DNA from 3 places in the Streptomyces sp. NPDC058308 genome. Region 1 is predicted to be linked to each of the others. Evidence: riboswitches for the same ligand, from Rfam matches in the RefSeq annotation. Region 1 holds a riboswitch; each other region holds the start of a gene.
What was found. A riboswitch is a leader RNA that binds a small molecule or an ion and turns the genes downstream of it on or off. The one in region 1 is predicted to bind S-adenosylmethionine.
Positions count from the first base shown of each region.

Region 2: it holds a riboswitch for S-adenosylmethionine, as region 1 does, so the genes downstream of both, ACFVYL_RS00090 (hypothetical protein) here and ACFVYL_RS04555 (aminotransferase class V-fold PLP-dependent enzyme) in region 1, are expected to answer to the same signal.
Region 3: it holds a riboswitch for S-adenosylmethionine, as region 1 does, so the genes downstream of both, thrC (threonine synthase) here and ACFVYL_RS04555 (aminotransferase class V-fold PLP-dependent enzyme) in region 1, are expected to answer to the same signal.

Region 1 covers NZ_JBHVZA010000002.1:431,813-436,697, reverse strand. The annotation lists gene ACFVYL_RS04565 (cytochrome bc complex cytochrome b subunit) at 1-1,458, shown strand, start outside; gene trpD (anthranilate phosphoribosyltransferase) at 1,648-2,712, shown strand; SAM riboswitch class IV at 2,795-2,912, shown strand; gene ACFVYL_RS04555 (aminotransferase class V-fold PLP-dependent enzyme) at 3,103-4,485, shown strand; gene ACFVYL_RS04550 (Lrp/AsnC family transcriptional regulator) at 4,541-4,822, opposite strand; gene ACFVYL_RS04545 (rhomboid family intramembrane serine protease) at 4,819-4,885, opposite strand, start outside.
Region 2 covers NZ_JBHVZA010000001.1:18,652-23,536, reverse strand. The annotation lists gene ACFVYL_RS00105 (translation initiation factor 2) at 1-450, opposite strand, end outside; gene ACFVYL_RS00100 (hypothetical protein) at 511-828, shown strand; gene ACFVYL_RS00095 (radical SAM protein) at 1,124-2,482, shown strand; SAM riboswitch class IV at 2,560-2,669, shown strand; gene ACFVYL_RS00090 (hypothetical protein) at 2,715-3,080, shown strand; gene ACFVYL_RS00085 (SDR family NAD(P)-dependent oxidoreductase) at 3,156-3,890, shown strand; gene ACFVYL_RS00080 (GNAT family N-acetyltransferase) at 3,941-4,495, shown strand; gene ACFVYL_RS00075 (amino acid permease) at 4,531-4,885, opposite strand, start outside.
Region 3 covers NZ_JBHVZA010000005.1:136,938-141,822, reverse strand. The annotation lists gene ACFVYL_RS09695 (cold-shock protein) at 1-191, opposite strand, end outside; gene ACFVYL_RS09690 (MoaD/ThiS family protein) at 612-887, opposite strand; gene thrC (threonine synthase) at 993-2,312, opposite strand; SAM riboswitch class I at 2,306-2,476, opposite strand; gene ACFVYL_RS09680 (glucosyl-3-phosphoglycerate synthase) at 2,613-3,557, shown strand; gene ACFVYL_RS09675 (hypothetical protein) at 3,653-3,835, shown strand; gene ACFVYL_RS09670 (trehalose-6-phosphate synthase) at 3,900-4,885, shown strand, end outside.

The DNA.
Region 1 (4,885 bases):
ATCATCCTCACGGGTGTGTACCTGACGCTGTTCTTCCACCCGTCGATGAACGAGGTGGAGTACTCCGGCAGCTACATCCCGATGCAGGGACAGCTGATGTCGGAGGCGTTCAACTCGACCATGCACATCTCCTTCGATGTGCGCGGTGGTCTGCTGATCCGGCAGATCCACCACTGGGCGGCGCTGATCTTCCTCGCCGGCATGTTCGTGCACATGATGCGCGTGTTCTTCACGGGTGCGTTCCGCAAGCCGCGTGAGGTCAACTGGCTGTTCGGCTTCCTGCTGTTCGTCCTCGGCATGTTCACCGGTTTCACCGGTTACTCGCTCCCGGACGACCTGCTCTCCGGTACCGGTGTCCGCTTCATGCAGGGCGCCATCCTGGGAGTGCCGATCGTCGGCACGTACCTGTCGATGTTCCTGTTCGGCGGGGAGTTCCCCGGCGGCGACTTCGTGGCCCGGTTCTACTCGGTGCACATCCTGCTGCTGCCGGGCATCATGCTCGGCCTCGTGGTGGCGCACCTGATCCTGGTCTTCTACCACAAGCACACGCAGTTCGCGGGTGCCGGCAAGTCCAACAAGAACGTCGTCGGCATGCCGCTCCTGCCGGTCTACATGGCCAAGGCCGGAGGCTTCTTCTTCCTGGTCTTCGGTGTCATCGCGGTCATCGCGGCGATCGCCTCGATCAACCCGATCTGGGCCATCGGCCCGTACCGCCCGGACCAGGTGTCCACCGGCGCCCAGCCCGACTGGTACATGGGCTTCGCCGAGGGTCTGATCCGTGTGATGCCGGGCTGGGAGATCAACCTCTGGGGTCACACGCTCGTCCTGGGCGTGTTCATCCCGCTGGTCGTGGTCTTCCCGCTGGTCCTCGTGGCCATCGCGGTCTACCCGTTCATCGAGTCCTGGGTCACCGGCGACAAGCGCGAGCACCACATCCTGGACCGCCCGCGCAACGCCCCGACCCGTACGGCCTTCGGTGTCGCGTGGCTCACGGCGTACATGGTCATGCTCGTCGGTGGCGGCAACGACCTGTGGGCGACCCACTTCCACCTGTCGCTGAACGCGATCACCTGGTTCGTCCGGATCGCCTTCTTCGCCGGACCGGTCATCGCCTTCATCGTCACCAAGCGGATCTGCCTGGGTCTGCAGCGGCGTGACAAGGACAAGGTGCTGCACGGCCGCGAGTCGGGCATCATCAAGCGCCTGCCGCACGGTGAGTTCATCGAGATCCACGAGCCGCTCAGCCAGGACCAGCTGCACACCCTCACGGCGCACGAGCAGTACCAGCCGGTCGAGATCGGCCCGTCGGTCGACGAGAACGGTGTCGAGCGCAAGCTGTCGGGTTCGCAGAAGCTCCGGGCGAAGCTCTCCAAGGGCTACTACGGGGAGCACAACCAGATCCCCAAGCCCACCGCCGACGAGTACAAGGAGATCACGAGCGGCCACGGCCACCACTGATCAACCGCGAGCTCTGAAGCTCTGACCTCCCCACTCTCGGCTTCGGTCGAGTAGGGGCCCACGGTCGCCACGGCAAGAGCCCCGTCCAGCGCATGGACGGGGCTCTTTGCTGTCCCGGCGCTGGATAGGGTGGTGCCACCCCGACGTGTCGGGGTGTTTCCCACACCGGCAGACAAAACAGGAGCGGCTATGAACGCTGTGACCCCCGCAGGAGGCGACACCGCGGCGGCCCGTTCCTGGCCCGACGTGCTGAACGGCCTGCTCGACGGGCGGGACCAGAGCGCCGACGACACGGCATGGGCCATGGACCGCATCATGCGGGGCGAGGCCACCGACGCGCAGATCGCGGGCTTCGTGATCGCGCTGCGGGCCAAGGGCGAGACGGTCGAGGAGATCTCCGGCCTGGTACGTGCCATGTACGCGCACGCCAACGTCATCGAGGTGCCCGGCCCGACCGTCGACATCGTCGGCACGGGTGGCGACGGGGCCAAGACCGTCAACATCTCCACCATGTCCGCGATCGTCGTCGCGGGAGCGGGCGCCAAGGTCGTCAAGCACGGCAACCGCGCCGCCTCCAGCGCGTCCGGCGCCTCCGACGTCCTTGAGAAGCTCGGCGTCAACCTCGACCTCACGCCCCGGCGGGTGGTCGAGGTCGCCGAGGAGGCCGGCATCACGTTCTGCTTCGCCGTGAAGTTCCACCCCGCGCTGCGGCACGCGGGCGCCGCGCGCAGTCAGCTGGGGATCAGGACCGTCTTCAACCTCCTCGGTCCGCTCACCAACCCGGCGAAGGTGCGGGCCCAGGCGGTCGGGGTCGCCGACCCGCGGATGGCGCCCGTCGTCGCCGGGGTGTTCGCCGAGCGCGGGCACTCCTCCCTCGTGTTCCGCGGGGACGACGGGCTCGACGAGCTGACGACCACCTCGACCTCCCGGGTCTGGGTAGTGCGGGACGGCGCCGTGCGCGAGGAGGCCTTCGACCCCCGCGAGGTGGGGATCGGCCTGGTGCCGGTCGAGGCGCTGCGGGGCGCCGACGCCTCGTACAACGCGGAGGTGGCGCTGCGGCTGCTCGACGGCGAGAGCGGGCCGGTGCGGGACGCGGTGCTGCTGAACTCCGCGGCGGCCCTGGTCGCCCTCTCGCCGACCGGAGAGCCGCTCGTGGAGCAGATCCGGGCCCAGATGGCGAAGGCGGCGCAGGCCATCGACTCGGGCGCCGCGAAGCGGGCCCTGGAGCGCTGGGTGGCGGCCAGCAACCGCTGATGCCCGCCATGTGACGTAAGGCGCAGTCCGGATTCTGGACTGCGCCTTGCGCGTCGAAGATCGTGTGGCAGGATGCTGCACAGGTCATGAGTGACAGCGACTACGGCCCCGGCCCGCTGTCCGGCAACCCTCCGTCCGTGGCGGGGTGCCCCGGGTGAAGACCAGGTCGTACGCAGCAAGGCGTATGGCAAGCGCGGACCCCTGGACATCGGTGAATGTCCGCCCCTGGGGTCCTGGTCCTCAAGGGAGCAGTCTCGTGAGCAAGCGAATGTGCTAGGGCCTCCGGCCCCTTTCCGCGCACCCTTTTTCTCTTCATCACTGCACCGCCGTACCCCTCTGCCGTACGTGCGCCTTCGCAGTGAACTCACTTGTCTCTTACGGGAGTTCACCATGTCTGTTTCCGCCGTTGCCGCCGACTCGTCCGTCTGCGCCCCGCTGGCCGTCCTCGGCAGGGACGTCACCGTTCCGCTGGTCACCGGTGGCGAGGTGACGTACGCCGCGCTCGACTACGCGGCGAGCGCGCCGGCGCTGCAGCGGGTGTGGGACGACGTGGCCGCGTACGCCCCGTACTACGGCAGCGTGCACCGCGGGGCGGGCTACCTCTCGCAGCTCTCCACCGACCTCTTCGAGAACTCCCGCACCACCGTTGCCGAGTTCCTCGGCTGCCGTGAGGGCGACCAGGTCGTCTTCACCCGGTCCACCACCGACTCGCTGAACCTGCTGGCCGCCGCCCTGCCCGCCGACTGCCAGGTCTTCGTCTTCGAGACCGAGCACCACGCCTCGCTGCTTCCGTGGCGGGACGCCCGCGTCACCTACCTGAACGCGCCGCGCACCCCCGACGAGGCCGTGCACACCCTGGAGCGCGCCCTCGCCGACCGCGACCCCTACGGGCCCGCCCTGGTGTGCGTGACGGGCGCCTCGAACGTCACCGGCGAGCTGTGGCCGGTGCGGGAGCTCGCCGCGGCCGCGCACGCGCACGGCGCCCGGATCGTGCTCGACGCCGCCCAGCTCGCGCCCCACCACCCCGTCTCCATCGAGGAGTTGGATGTGGACTGGGTCGCGTTCTCCGGGCACAAGCTGTACGCGCCCTTCGGCTCGGGCGTCCTCGCGGGCCGCTCCGACTGGCTGCGCGACGCCGAGCCCTACCTCGCCGGCGGCGGCGCTTCGCGCAAGGTGGCGCGGCGCCCCAAGGAAGCAGGCGGTGGCGTGGACGTGGAGTGGCACGACACCGCCGCCCGCCACGAGGCCGGTTCGCCCAACGTCATCGGCGTCTACTCCATCGCCTCCGCCTGCAAGGCGCTCACCGACGCGGGCTTCGACGAGCTCGTCGCCCGCGAGCAGCACCTGATCACGAAGGTGCGCGAGGGCCTCGCCGAGGTACCGGCCGTGCGGGTGCTCTCGCTGTTCGGGGACGACGCGCCGCGCGTGGGCGTCATCTCCTTCGTCGTGGACGGCTGGAACAGCTCGCACTTCGCCGCCGCGCTCTCCGCCGAGTACGGGATCGGCGTACGGGACGGCCTGTTCTGCGCGCACCCGCTGGTGCGCACCCTGCTCGGCAGCGTGCCCGACGAGCCCGGCGAGTGCGGCGCTCCCGAGGCCGCGCCCGGCGAGAAGTCCCTCAACGCCATTCGGGTGAGCTTCGGCGCGGGCACCCCCGACGAGCACGTCGAGCGGTTCGTGCGCGCGGTCAAGGAGCTGGTGGCGGACGGCGCCCGGTGGAACTACCGCACCGAGGACGGGCGTTGCGTGCCGGACACCGGCGCGGCCGCCTGACCGGACGGGCGCGGACGGCGCCCAGGGTCCTCCCGCGGAGATCCGTCAGAAGGGCCTAGGAGTCGAGGCCGATCGCGAAGGCCGCTTCCAGGTCGTGCTGCGAGTACGTACGGAACGCCACGTGCGTGTCGGTCCCCTCGACGCCGGGGATCTTGCTGATCCGGCCGGGGATGACGTCCGCCAGGTCGTCGTGGCGCGGCACCCGCACCATCGCGATCAGGTCGTACGTACCGGTCACGGAGAAGACCTCACTGACGGAGTCCAGCGCGGCGATCGACTCGGCGATCTCCGGAATCCGGTCCACGCTGGTCTTGATGAGCACGATCGCGGTGATCACGGCTGGCTGTCTCCCTCGGTGGCCGGTGCACTGCCTTTCACATGCACTCTAGTCCTCCGCGCA
Region 2 (4,885 bases), on a different contig from region 1:
GGCGGCGATGAGCAGCGCCGCCCACTCCTCGTACGGGCGGGCAAGGACCAGGCCCGCGTCGAGGGCGGGCGCGAGGTCCTGCGCGAGGTCGAACCGCCCTGTCCTGCTGTGCTCGTTGGGGTGCAGGACGAGTCCGATCTGGTACGTGTCGTGGGGGAGCTCGGCGGCCAGGCGGGCGGGGAGCCGGGGGTGGCGGCGGATCAGGGAGTGCGGGCCCCAGGTGGAGGTGAGGACGATCAGGGTCCGGCCGTGGGTGCGCAGGGCGCGGCGGTAGCGCTCGCGCAGGGGGAGGGAGGCGAGGACGCGGTCGAGCGTGGGGTCGCCGGTCACGGTCGCGCGCGCGGCCGCCGGCGGGCACTCGGCGGTGAGGCGGGTGAGCTGGGAGGGGTGGGCCAGGGCGTGGAGGCGGGCCAAGGGGTGCCCGCCCGGCATCAGGAGCGCGGGGTCCATGCCGGAGGCGGAGTCGCCGGGACCGTCCGGAGCGGCGAAGGCCTTGTTGTAGCCGGCGCCGTGCGGCAGCAGGACGCGTGGTCCGCGCAGGTCGGCGAGGCCGCCCTTGGGGCTGGCCGCCAGGATCAGATCGTGGGGGCGGGCGAGGGCCTCGGCCCAGGGGACGGTGCGGCCGCCCGCCCGCTCGACGGCCGCGAGGGCGTCGTTGCCGAAGTCGGAGCCGGGTACGAGAGTGAAGCGGCGGCGGATGCGGTCGTCGCCCGCGAAGACGGGGAGGACGTCCAGGAGCCGGTGCAGGGCGGTCGCCGACCGGGCGGCGAAGAGGACGCGCTTCTCGGCGCCGGAGGGAGCCTTGGCGTGCGGCGCGAGCCGACGTGACGCTGCCCGCTGCCCGCTGCCCGCTGCCCGCTGCCCGCTGCCCGCTGCCCGCTGCCCGCTGCGGAAGTGTTCATTCTAGTTCGTGGGGTTTCGGCGCGTGACCCGTTTCCGCTTTTCGGGGCGGGTATGTGGGGGTCGGCGGGCGGCATGCCGGAGATCGTACCGGCCCGGTACCGGCCCGTAGCATAGACCTGCGGCGGAGGCGCCCTGCGACCGGAGTCGGATCCGGAACGGATCGGGCGGGTATTAGCGTGGACGGAACAGATCGATCGACAGGATCCGAGGTGCCCGGCCCATGCCAAGCCGCAGCGAGAGCCGTACCCAGCTCATCGAGTCACTCATGGAGCGGTTCCCGCACGTGCCGCGGGAAGCCGTGATCAAGGAGGATCTGCTGCGCGGCGGCATCGCCTTCGACGAGTCGGCGCTCAGCGACAACGAGGGCGGTGACGTCAAGCCGAAGTCGTACTTCATCTTCTCCTTCGACCACGGCACCCTCCCCGAGCTCGGCGCCGCCGCCCTGCGCCGCCCGCCGGAGGAGATCGTCCTCACCGGCGGCCCCTACGAGCTGCGCCGCACCGTCGTGTCGGTCCGCGTGAACCCGGCGTCGCCCTACCGCGTGGCCGCCGACGACAACGGCGTCCTCGGCCTCTATCTGGACGGCGTCCGCATCTCCGACGTGGGCCTGCCGCCGATGCCGGACTACTACCGGCACACCTTGGAGAACGGCAAGTCCGTGATGGAGGTGGCGCCCACCATCCAGTGGGGCTACCTGATCTATCTGACGGTCTTCCGGGTCTGCCAGTACTTCGGCGCCAAGGAGGAGTGCCAGTACTGCGACATCAACCACAACTGGCGCCAGCACAAGGCGGCGGGCCGCCCCTACACGGGTGTGAAGCCGGTCGAGGAGGTCCTGGAGGCGCTGGCGATCATCGACAAGTACGACACCGCGAAGTCCTCCACCGCCTACACCCTCACCGGCGGCGCCATCACCTCGCAGATCGGCGGCAAGGACGAGGCTGACTTCTACGGCCAGTACGCGAAGGCCATCGAGGAGCGCTTCCCCGGCCGCTGGATCGGCAAGGTCGTCGCCCAGGCGCTGCCCAAGGCGGACGTGCAGCGCTTCCACGACTACGGCGTGCGGATCTACCACCCGAACTACGAAGTGTGGGACCCGTACCTGTTCGAGCGCTACTGCCCCGGCAAGGAGCGCTACGTGGGCCGTGACGAGTGGCACCGCCGCATCCTGGACTCCGCCGACGTCTTCGGGCCGCGCAACGTGATCCCGAACTTCGTGGCGGGCGTCGAGATGGCGGAGCCGTTCGGCTTCAAGACCGTCGACGAGGCCATCGACTCCACCGTCGAGGGCCTGCAGTACTTCATGTCGCGCGGCATCACACCCCGCTTCACCACCTGGTGCCCGGAGCCGACGACCCCGCTCGGCAAGGCGAACCCGCAGGGCGCGCCGCTGGAGTACCACGTGCGTCTCCTTGAGGCGTACCGCGCGACGATGGAGGCCAACGGCCTGACGTCGCCGCCCGGTTACGGGCCTGCGGGTCCCGGCAACGCGGTCTTCTCGGTCAGCTCGTTCATGGACAGCCTCCCCGCGGAGCAGGCCGCCCCGGAAGACGCCATCGCCCCCGCAACGGCCCAGTAGCCCCGCCCGGAGGCCTGCCCAGGGGCCAGGAGGAATCCCCGGGCAAGCCTCCGAGAGGGCGTGTTACGGTCGGGACGGGTCACGAGTTCCAGCGCCAAGCCCCGGCTCGCTGGACGGCACCCCGCTCCGTCGCGGGTGCCCCGGGTGACGACCCGCCCCGTGCGACGTGCGCGGGGAACGGCGGATCACCGGGGTCGGCGACACCCGGGGTCCACGACTCCGGAGGCGCTCCATGACGCACTCGAACGACACCCCCACCCCTCCCGCGCGGCCCCGGACCCCGGCGCCCGGCGGCACGGCCGTCCCCGGCCGAGAGGTCTGGGAGGTCCGGGAAATCGACGTACTGCTCTCCTCGTACGACGTACGTGACGACGGACTGATCCCGCTCCACGTCCTTGGCCCGCCCCTCGGCGCCCCGGCCGCGCTGCGCACTCCCGACCCGGAACGGCTGCGGGCCCAGCTGCGCGCACACCACGGCGTCGTCCAGTGGGAGCCGGGCCGGAACCTTCTGCGGCTGCGGCGCGGCACGGGCCGAGCCACCCTGATCCACCTCGACCTCGCCCTCCCGGCCGGTGAAGATCACCGCTTCGTAGGATGACGGCGTGATCCGGACGCGGGCGATCCCCGCGTCCGGGCGGCGCGACAGTCAGCCACCCAGAGCCGGAGGTCCCCCGTGCAGCACCACCCCGTCACCGTCGTCACCGGCGGCAGTCGCGGTATCGGCGCCGCTGTCTGCGCCCGTCTCGCCGAGGACGGCCACGACGTCGTCATCGGCTACCGCTCGAACGCAATGGCCGCCGAGGAGGTCGCCGCGACGGTCCGCGCGGTCGGCCGCCGCTGCGTCGCCGTCCGGGTCGACACCGCCGACGAGGCCGACGTCGACCGTCTCTTCGACACCGCCGCGGCCGAGCTCGGTCCGGTCACCGGACTGGTCAACAACGCCGGTGTGGGCGGCCCCGTCGGCCCCCTCGCCGAGGCCGACGCCGAGGGCATGCGCCGGGCGCTCGAGGTCAACGTCCTCGGCTATCTGCTCTGCGCCCGGCGCGCGGTGCGGGACATGAAGGCCCGCGGCGGCGGCGCGATCGTGAACATCTCGTCCGCCGCGGCCACCCTCGGAGCTCCCGGCGAGTACGTCCACTACGCGGCTGCCAAGGGCGCCGTCGACACGCTGACGGTCGGCCTGTCCAAGGAGGTCGCGGGGGACGGCATCCGCGTCAACGCCGTTGCCCCCGGCGTCATCTGGACCGAGTTCCACGCCGACCCCGAGCGCCCCGCGAAGCTCGCGGCGGGCATCCCCCTGGGGCGCTCCGGTCAGCCCTCGGAGGTGGCGGCGGCCGTCTCGTGGCTGCTCTCGGACGACGCCTCGTACGCGAGCGGCACGGTGCTGCGGGTGGCGGGCGGGCGCTGACCTCGCCCGACGGTTGTCGGGAGCGGGGCGAACTCTCGTACGCTGCGGGCATGATCACTGGTTCCGCCGCCCTCGCGCAGGGCGTCCTCATCCGGCCCCTCACGCTCGATGACGCGGAGAGGCTCGCCGGGGCCCGCCGCCGCAACCGTGCCCACCTCAGCCCCTGGGAGCCGGTCAGGCCCGCCTCCTTCTACACCACGGAGGGGCAGGCGGAGCGGATCGGGGGCCAGCTGGAGGAGTGCCGGGCGGGCCGGGCCGCGCACTGGGTCCTCGAGAGCGACGGGGAGATCGTCGGTCACACCGAGCTGACGAACATCGTGCACGGCCCGGCGCGCAGGGGCAGTCTCGGCTACTGGACCGACGCGGAGCACGTGGGCCGCGGCCTCGCCTCCGCCGCCGTGCGGCACGTCTGCGCGGCGGCGGACGGCGAGTTCGGCCTGCACCGCGTGGAGGCGTGCACTCTCCTCGACAACGCGGCGTCGCAGCGCGTGCTGGCGAAGTGCGGTTTCGTGGAGTACGGGATGGCGCCGGGCTACCTGCACATCAACGGCGCCTGGCGCGACCACCGCCTCTACCACAAAATCCTCAACAACCGCCCCGCGTAAGGCGATTCGGTCCGGGACTGACCGGGTCCCGGCTCTCAGACGATGTTCTCCGCGACCTCCGCCTGCTCCCGGTCCGAGCCGTACGCCTGTGGCGTGCTGTACGAGCGGCGCGCCACGAACCACCACACGGTGGCCAGGAGCAGGACCACGGCGAGCGCGATCGAGGCGTAGTTCATCGAGTCGACCGTCACCGGCGAAGCCTGCGGCAGGCAGAAGAGCACCGTCACGAACGCCACCCAGATCACCGCGATCCAGCCGACCGGCTTGCTCCAGCGGCCCAGGTTCCAGGGGCCGGGCTGGAAGCGGTCGCCCGCGCGCAGGCGCAGGAAGATCGGGATGGCGTACGCGGGAGTGATGCCGATGACGTTGATGGCGGTCACCGCCGTGTAC
Region 3 (4,885 bases), on a different contig from region 1:
TTGACCATGTCCGCCTGCGGACCCTTCTGGCCCTGCGAGATCTCGAATTCGACTCGCTGACCTTCTTCAAGGGTGCGGTACCCGTCCATCTGGATCGCGCTGTAGTGGACGAAAACATCCGCACCACCGTCGACCGCGATGAAGCCGTACCCCTTCTCCGCGTTGAACCACTTGACGGTGCCCTGAGCCATGCCTAACTCCCCTATTACTGGCCCTTGCACAGGACCGCACTTCGCGGACCCGGGTCAGACCTCACCACCCACTGCTGGGGGTGTGCGCCGGAACGCGTCGACCGCCGCTGAATGTATCTGTCCAACTGCCGTCTGCAACAGGTCAATCGGACGAGAATTCTGGGCACGCCTGATCGGTAATATGCGGAGAATTCGCCACGATTCAGGGCAAGACGGGCCAGGCAAAAGCCACATAAGGTTCAAATGGGCAGCGCGCTTTGGCTACTTCTTGTCGACTCCGGGCCGACTTCGTATATGCGCTCGGCATTAACGGCGAAGCACTCTTCCCAACTGTACCGCGCTCAACCATGCAGAATTGCCCCCTCCGTTTCTCGAACGGAGAGGGCAATTCGGGTTAAGCAGGGTTCTTGCGGAAAAGGATCAGCCGCCGGCGACGGCCGGAATGATCGAGACACCCGCGCCGTCCGGGGTGGCCGTCTCAAGACCCTGCTCGAAGCGGACGTCGTCGTCGTTGACGTACACGTTCACGAAACGGCGCAGCTTGCCCTGGTCGTCCAGGACGCGGGCGGCGATGCCCGTGTGGTTCTTCTCCAGATCGGCGATGACCTCACCGAGGTTCGCCCCCTCGGCGACGACCTCGGCCTTGCCGTCGGTGTAGGTACGGAGAATGGTGGGGATACGGACGTTGACGCTCATGGGTTCACCTCGGAAGATCAGGGGGCAGCCCCGCAAGGGGCGCCCCGCCAGGGGCGCGGGGAACTGCGCGACCAGCCACAGCCGGTCCGCAGGGAAACAAGAAGCTCAGTCAGCCAGACCCGCGGAGCGAAACGCCTCAAGGCTCGGCTTGATCGTGGCGGTGGCCTGAGACCTCTCGGCGACAGCGTCCAGCGTCTTGAGCCCGTCCCCGGTGTTCAACACCACCGTGGTGAGCGAGGGATCGATGAGCCCCGCCTCGACCAGCTTCCGCGTGACGCCCACCGTCACACCGCCCGCGGTCTCCGCGAAGATCCCCTCACTCCGAGCGAGCAGCTCAATCGCGGCAACGACCTGCTCGTCGTTGACGTCCTCCACCGCACCGCCCGTGCGACGCGCGATGTCCAGAACGTACGGCCCGTCGGCCGGGTTGCCGATGGCCAGCGACTTGGCGATGGTGTCCGGCTTCTGCGGACGCACGACGTCGTGACCGGCCTTGAACGCGGTCGAGACCGGCGAGCAGCCCTCGGCCTGGGCGCCGAAGATCTTGTACGGCTTGTCCTCGACGAGGCCGAGCGCGATCAGCTCCTTCAGCCCCTTGTCGATCTTCGTGAGCTGCGATCCCGAGGCGATCGGAATGACCAGCTGGTCGGGGAGGACCCACCCCAGCTGCTCGCAGATCTCGTACGCGAGGGTCTTGGAACCCTCGCCGTAGTACGGCCGCAGGTTGACGTTGACGAAGCCCCAGCCCTCGCCCAGCGGGTCGCCGATGAGCTCGGAGCAGAAGCGGTTCACGTCGTCGTAGTTGCCCTCGATGCCGACGAGCTCGCCGCCGTACACCGCGGCCATGACGACCTTGCCCTGCTCCAGGTCGTGCGGGATGAACACGCAGGAGCGGAAGCCGGCGCGGGCCGCGGCGGCGCCGACGGCGCCCGCGAGGTTGCCGGTGGAGGAGCAGGAGAGGGTGGTGAAGCCGAAGGCACGCGCGGCTTCGAGCGCCTGCGCGACGACCCGGTCCTTGAAGGAGTGCGTGGGGTTGCCGGAGTCGTCCTTGACGAACAACTTGCCCTGTTCGACGCCGAGTTCCCTGGCGAGGTTGTCGGCCTTGACGAGCTTGGTCCAGCCGGGGTTCAGGTTCGGCTTGTCGGCGACGTCGGCGGGGACGGGCAGGAGCGGGGCATAGCGCCAGATGTTGGCGGGACCGGCCTCGATCTGCTTGCGCAGGGATTCCGGGTCGCCCAGCGGCAGGTCGTACGCGACTTCGAGGGGGCCGAAACACTCGACGCACGCGAAGATCGGACCGAGCGGGAACTTCGTGCCGCACTCCCGGCAGGAGAGACCCGATGCGGGGCCGAGGTCTACGGAAGAGGTGGTGCTTTCGGTGGCGACAGTCTGCACAGCCATGGAGGCGAGGCCCTTTCTCCTCATCTTCCTCGCGACGCATCTCGTCGCGAGACGGAATTGGCACCTTCCCGAGCCGGGAGCCTCGCGGCGCTGATCGCGCACACGGTGACACTTGCGTCTTGCGACGCGCGGCTGGGTGGTTGCCGGGGCTTCAACGGGCCGTATCCCTCTGCCCCTCTGGATGAGCGGTATTCGATTGTGTGACGCCCGGGACCCCCGACATGCGATGGTCACCGGCGTTGTTCAAGACTGTAACCGAAGCCCCGGACCCTTGAGATAGTCGTCCGAACCGCGAGATGGATCACATATGGGAGGACCGCGACCGTGCTGGAAGAGGCCGAACACTGGCTGAGCAGGCGTTCCTGGTCCGTCGCCGACCGCCCGCTGGACCTTCTGGTCGCCGCCAAACGCGCGTCCAACACCTCGGTGAGCGTCGTACTGCCCGCGCTCGACGAGGAGGGGACGGTCGGCGAGATCGTCGCCGAGATACGCCGCGCGCTGATGGAGGAGGTTCCGCTGGTCGACGAGCTCGTGGTGATCGACTCCGGCTCCACGGACCGTACGGCCGAGGTCGCCTCGGCGGCGGGTGCCAAGGTCGTCCACCGGGACGAGATCCTGCCGCGCGTGGCGCCGGTGCCCGGCAAGGGCGAGGTGCTGTGGCGGTCGCTGCTCGTGACGGGCGGGGACGTCGTCGCGTTCGTCGACGCGGACCTGCGGGAGTTCTCCGCGGACTTCGTCTCGGGCATCGTGGGCCCGCTGCTCACCGACCCGGACGTGGCCTTCGTGAAGGCGATGTACGACCGGCCCCTCGGCGAGGCGGCGGGCCAGGGCGGCCGGGTGACGGAGCTGATGGCGCGCCCGCTCCTGAACATGCACTGGCCGCGCCTCGCGGGGTTCGTCCAGCCGCTGGGCGGCGAGTACGCGGCGCGCAGGTCGCTCCTTGAGCGGCTGCCGTTCCCCGTCGGGTACGGCGTGGAGCTCGGGCTGCTCGTCGACGCGCTGCACACCGTGGGTCTGGACGCGCTCGCGCAGGTCGACGTGGGGGTGCGCAGGCATCGGCACCAGGACGGGCGGGCGCTCGGGCGGATGGCGGCGGCGATCTACCGGACGGCGCAGCTGCGGCTCGCGCGCGGCCATCTCCTGCGGCCCGAACTGACGCAGTTCGAGCGGGGCGAGCAGGGGTTCGTGCCGCGGACGTACGCGGTCGACACGGAGGAGCGGCCGCCGATGACGGATATCGCCGAGTATGCGCATCGACGCGTGGCGTAACCCCCGCCGATGATGTGCTTTGCCTATATTGCCCCACTATGCGGATCGGAACGGTGTGGCGCAGAACTGTGCGGGTCGGCGGAGTCGGGCAGGCCATGAGAGCCATACGGCGGGCCGGCGCGGTGAGCCTCGTCCCCGCCACACTCGCGGCGGGCGCGCCCGCCGGTGAACTCGCCACGACCGGCGACTCCCGCGCCCTGCTGTACGGCGGGATCGCGGTCGCGCTGTGCGTCCTGGGCGCGCTGCTGCTCGCCGCCGGGCGCGGGCGCGGGGACTGAGCGGCCGGGGACCGAACAGGGGCCGTACGTTTGCCCGCCCCCGGGACGGGCTACGTTCTGCCACATGGTCTCCGAGTCCGCATCGTCAGCAGCGCAGGTACTGGTCGCCTCCAACCGCGGCCCCGTCTCGTACACGGTGGGAGAGGACGGGGAGCTGACCGCCAAACGCGGCGGCGGCGGCCTGGTCTCCGGGCTCAGCGCCATCGGCGACGAGGCGGACGCCCTGTGGGTGTGCGCGGCGCTCGGCGACGGCGACCGCGAGGCGGTGCGGCGCGGCGTCGGCGAGGACGGCGTCCTGATGCTGGACATCGACGCGGACGTCCACGCGGACGCGTACAACGGCATCGCGAACTCGGTGCTGTGGTTCGTCCACCACATGCTCTACCAGACCCCGCTCGAACCGGCTTTCGGGCCGGAGTTCCGCGCACAGTGGGCGGCGTACGAGACGTACAACCGCGCCTTCGCCGAGGCACTGGCCGCGCAGGCGGCGCCGGGCGCGGCGGTCCTCGTGCAGGACTACCACCTGGCGCTGGTGCCCGGCATGCTCCGCGAGCTGCGCGAGGACGTGCGCATCGGCCACTTCTCGCACACCCCCTGGGCGCCCGCCGACTACTTCCGGATGCTGCCGGACGACGTCGCCGAACAGCTGCTGCGCGGGATGCTCGGCGCCGACCGGCTCGGCTTCCTCACCGGGCGGTGGGCGGACGCGTTCACCGAGTGCTGCGTACGGATCGTGGGCGGGACCACGGGCACCCGGATCGGAGTGCACGGGCTCGGCGCCGACGCGGACTTCCTGCGGGAGCGGTCGCGGCGGGACGACGTCGAGGACCGGATGCGGGCGCTGCGTGAACAGGCGGGCGAGCAGGACGGGGAGGCCCGCAAGCTGATCGTCCGGGTGGACCGCACCGAGCTCTCCAAGAACATCGTGCGGGGCATGCTGGCCTACCGCGAGCTCCTCGACACCCACCCCGAGTGGCGCGAGCGCGTCGTGCACGTCGCCTTCGCCTACCCCTCACGGCAGGACCTCGCGGTCTACCGCGACTACACGGA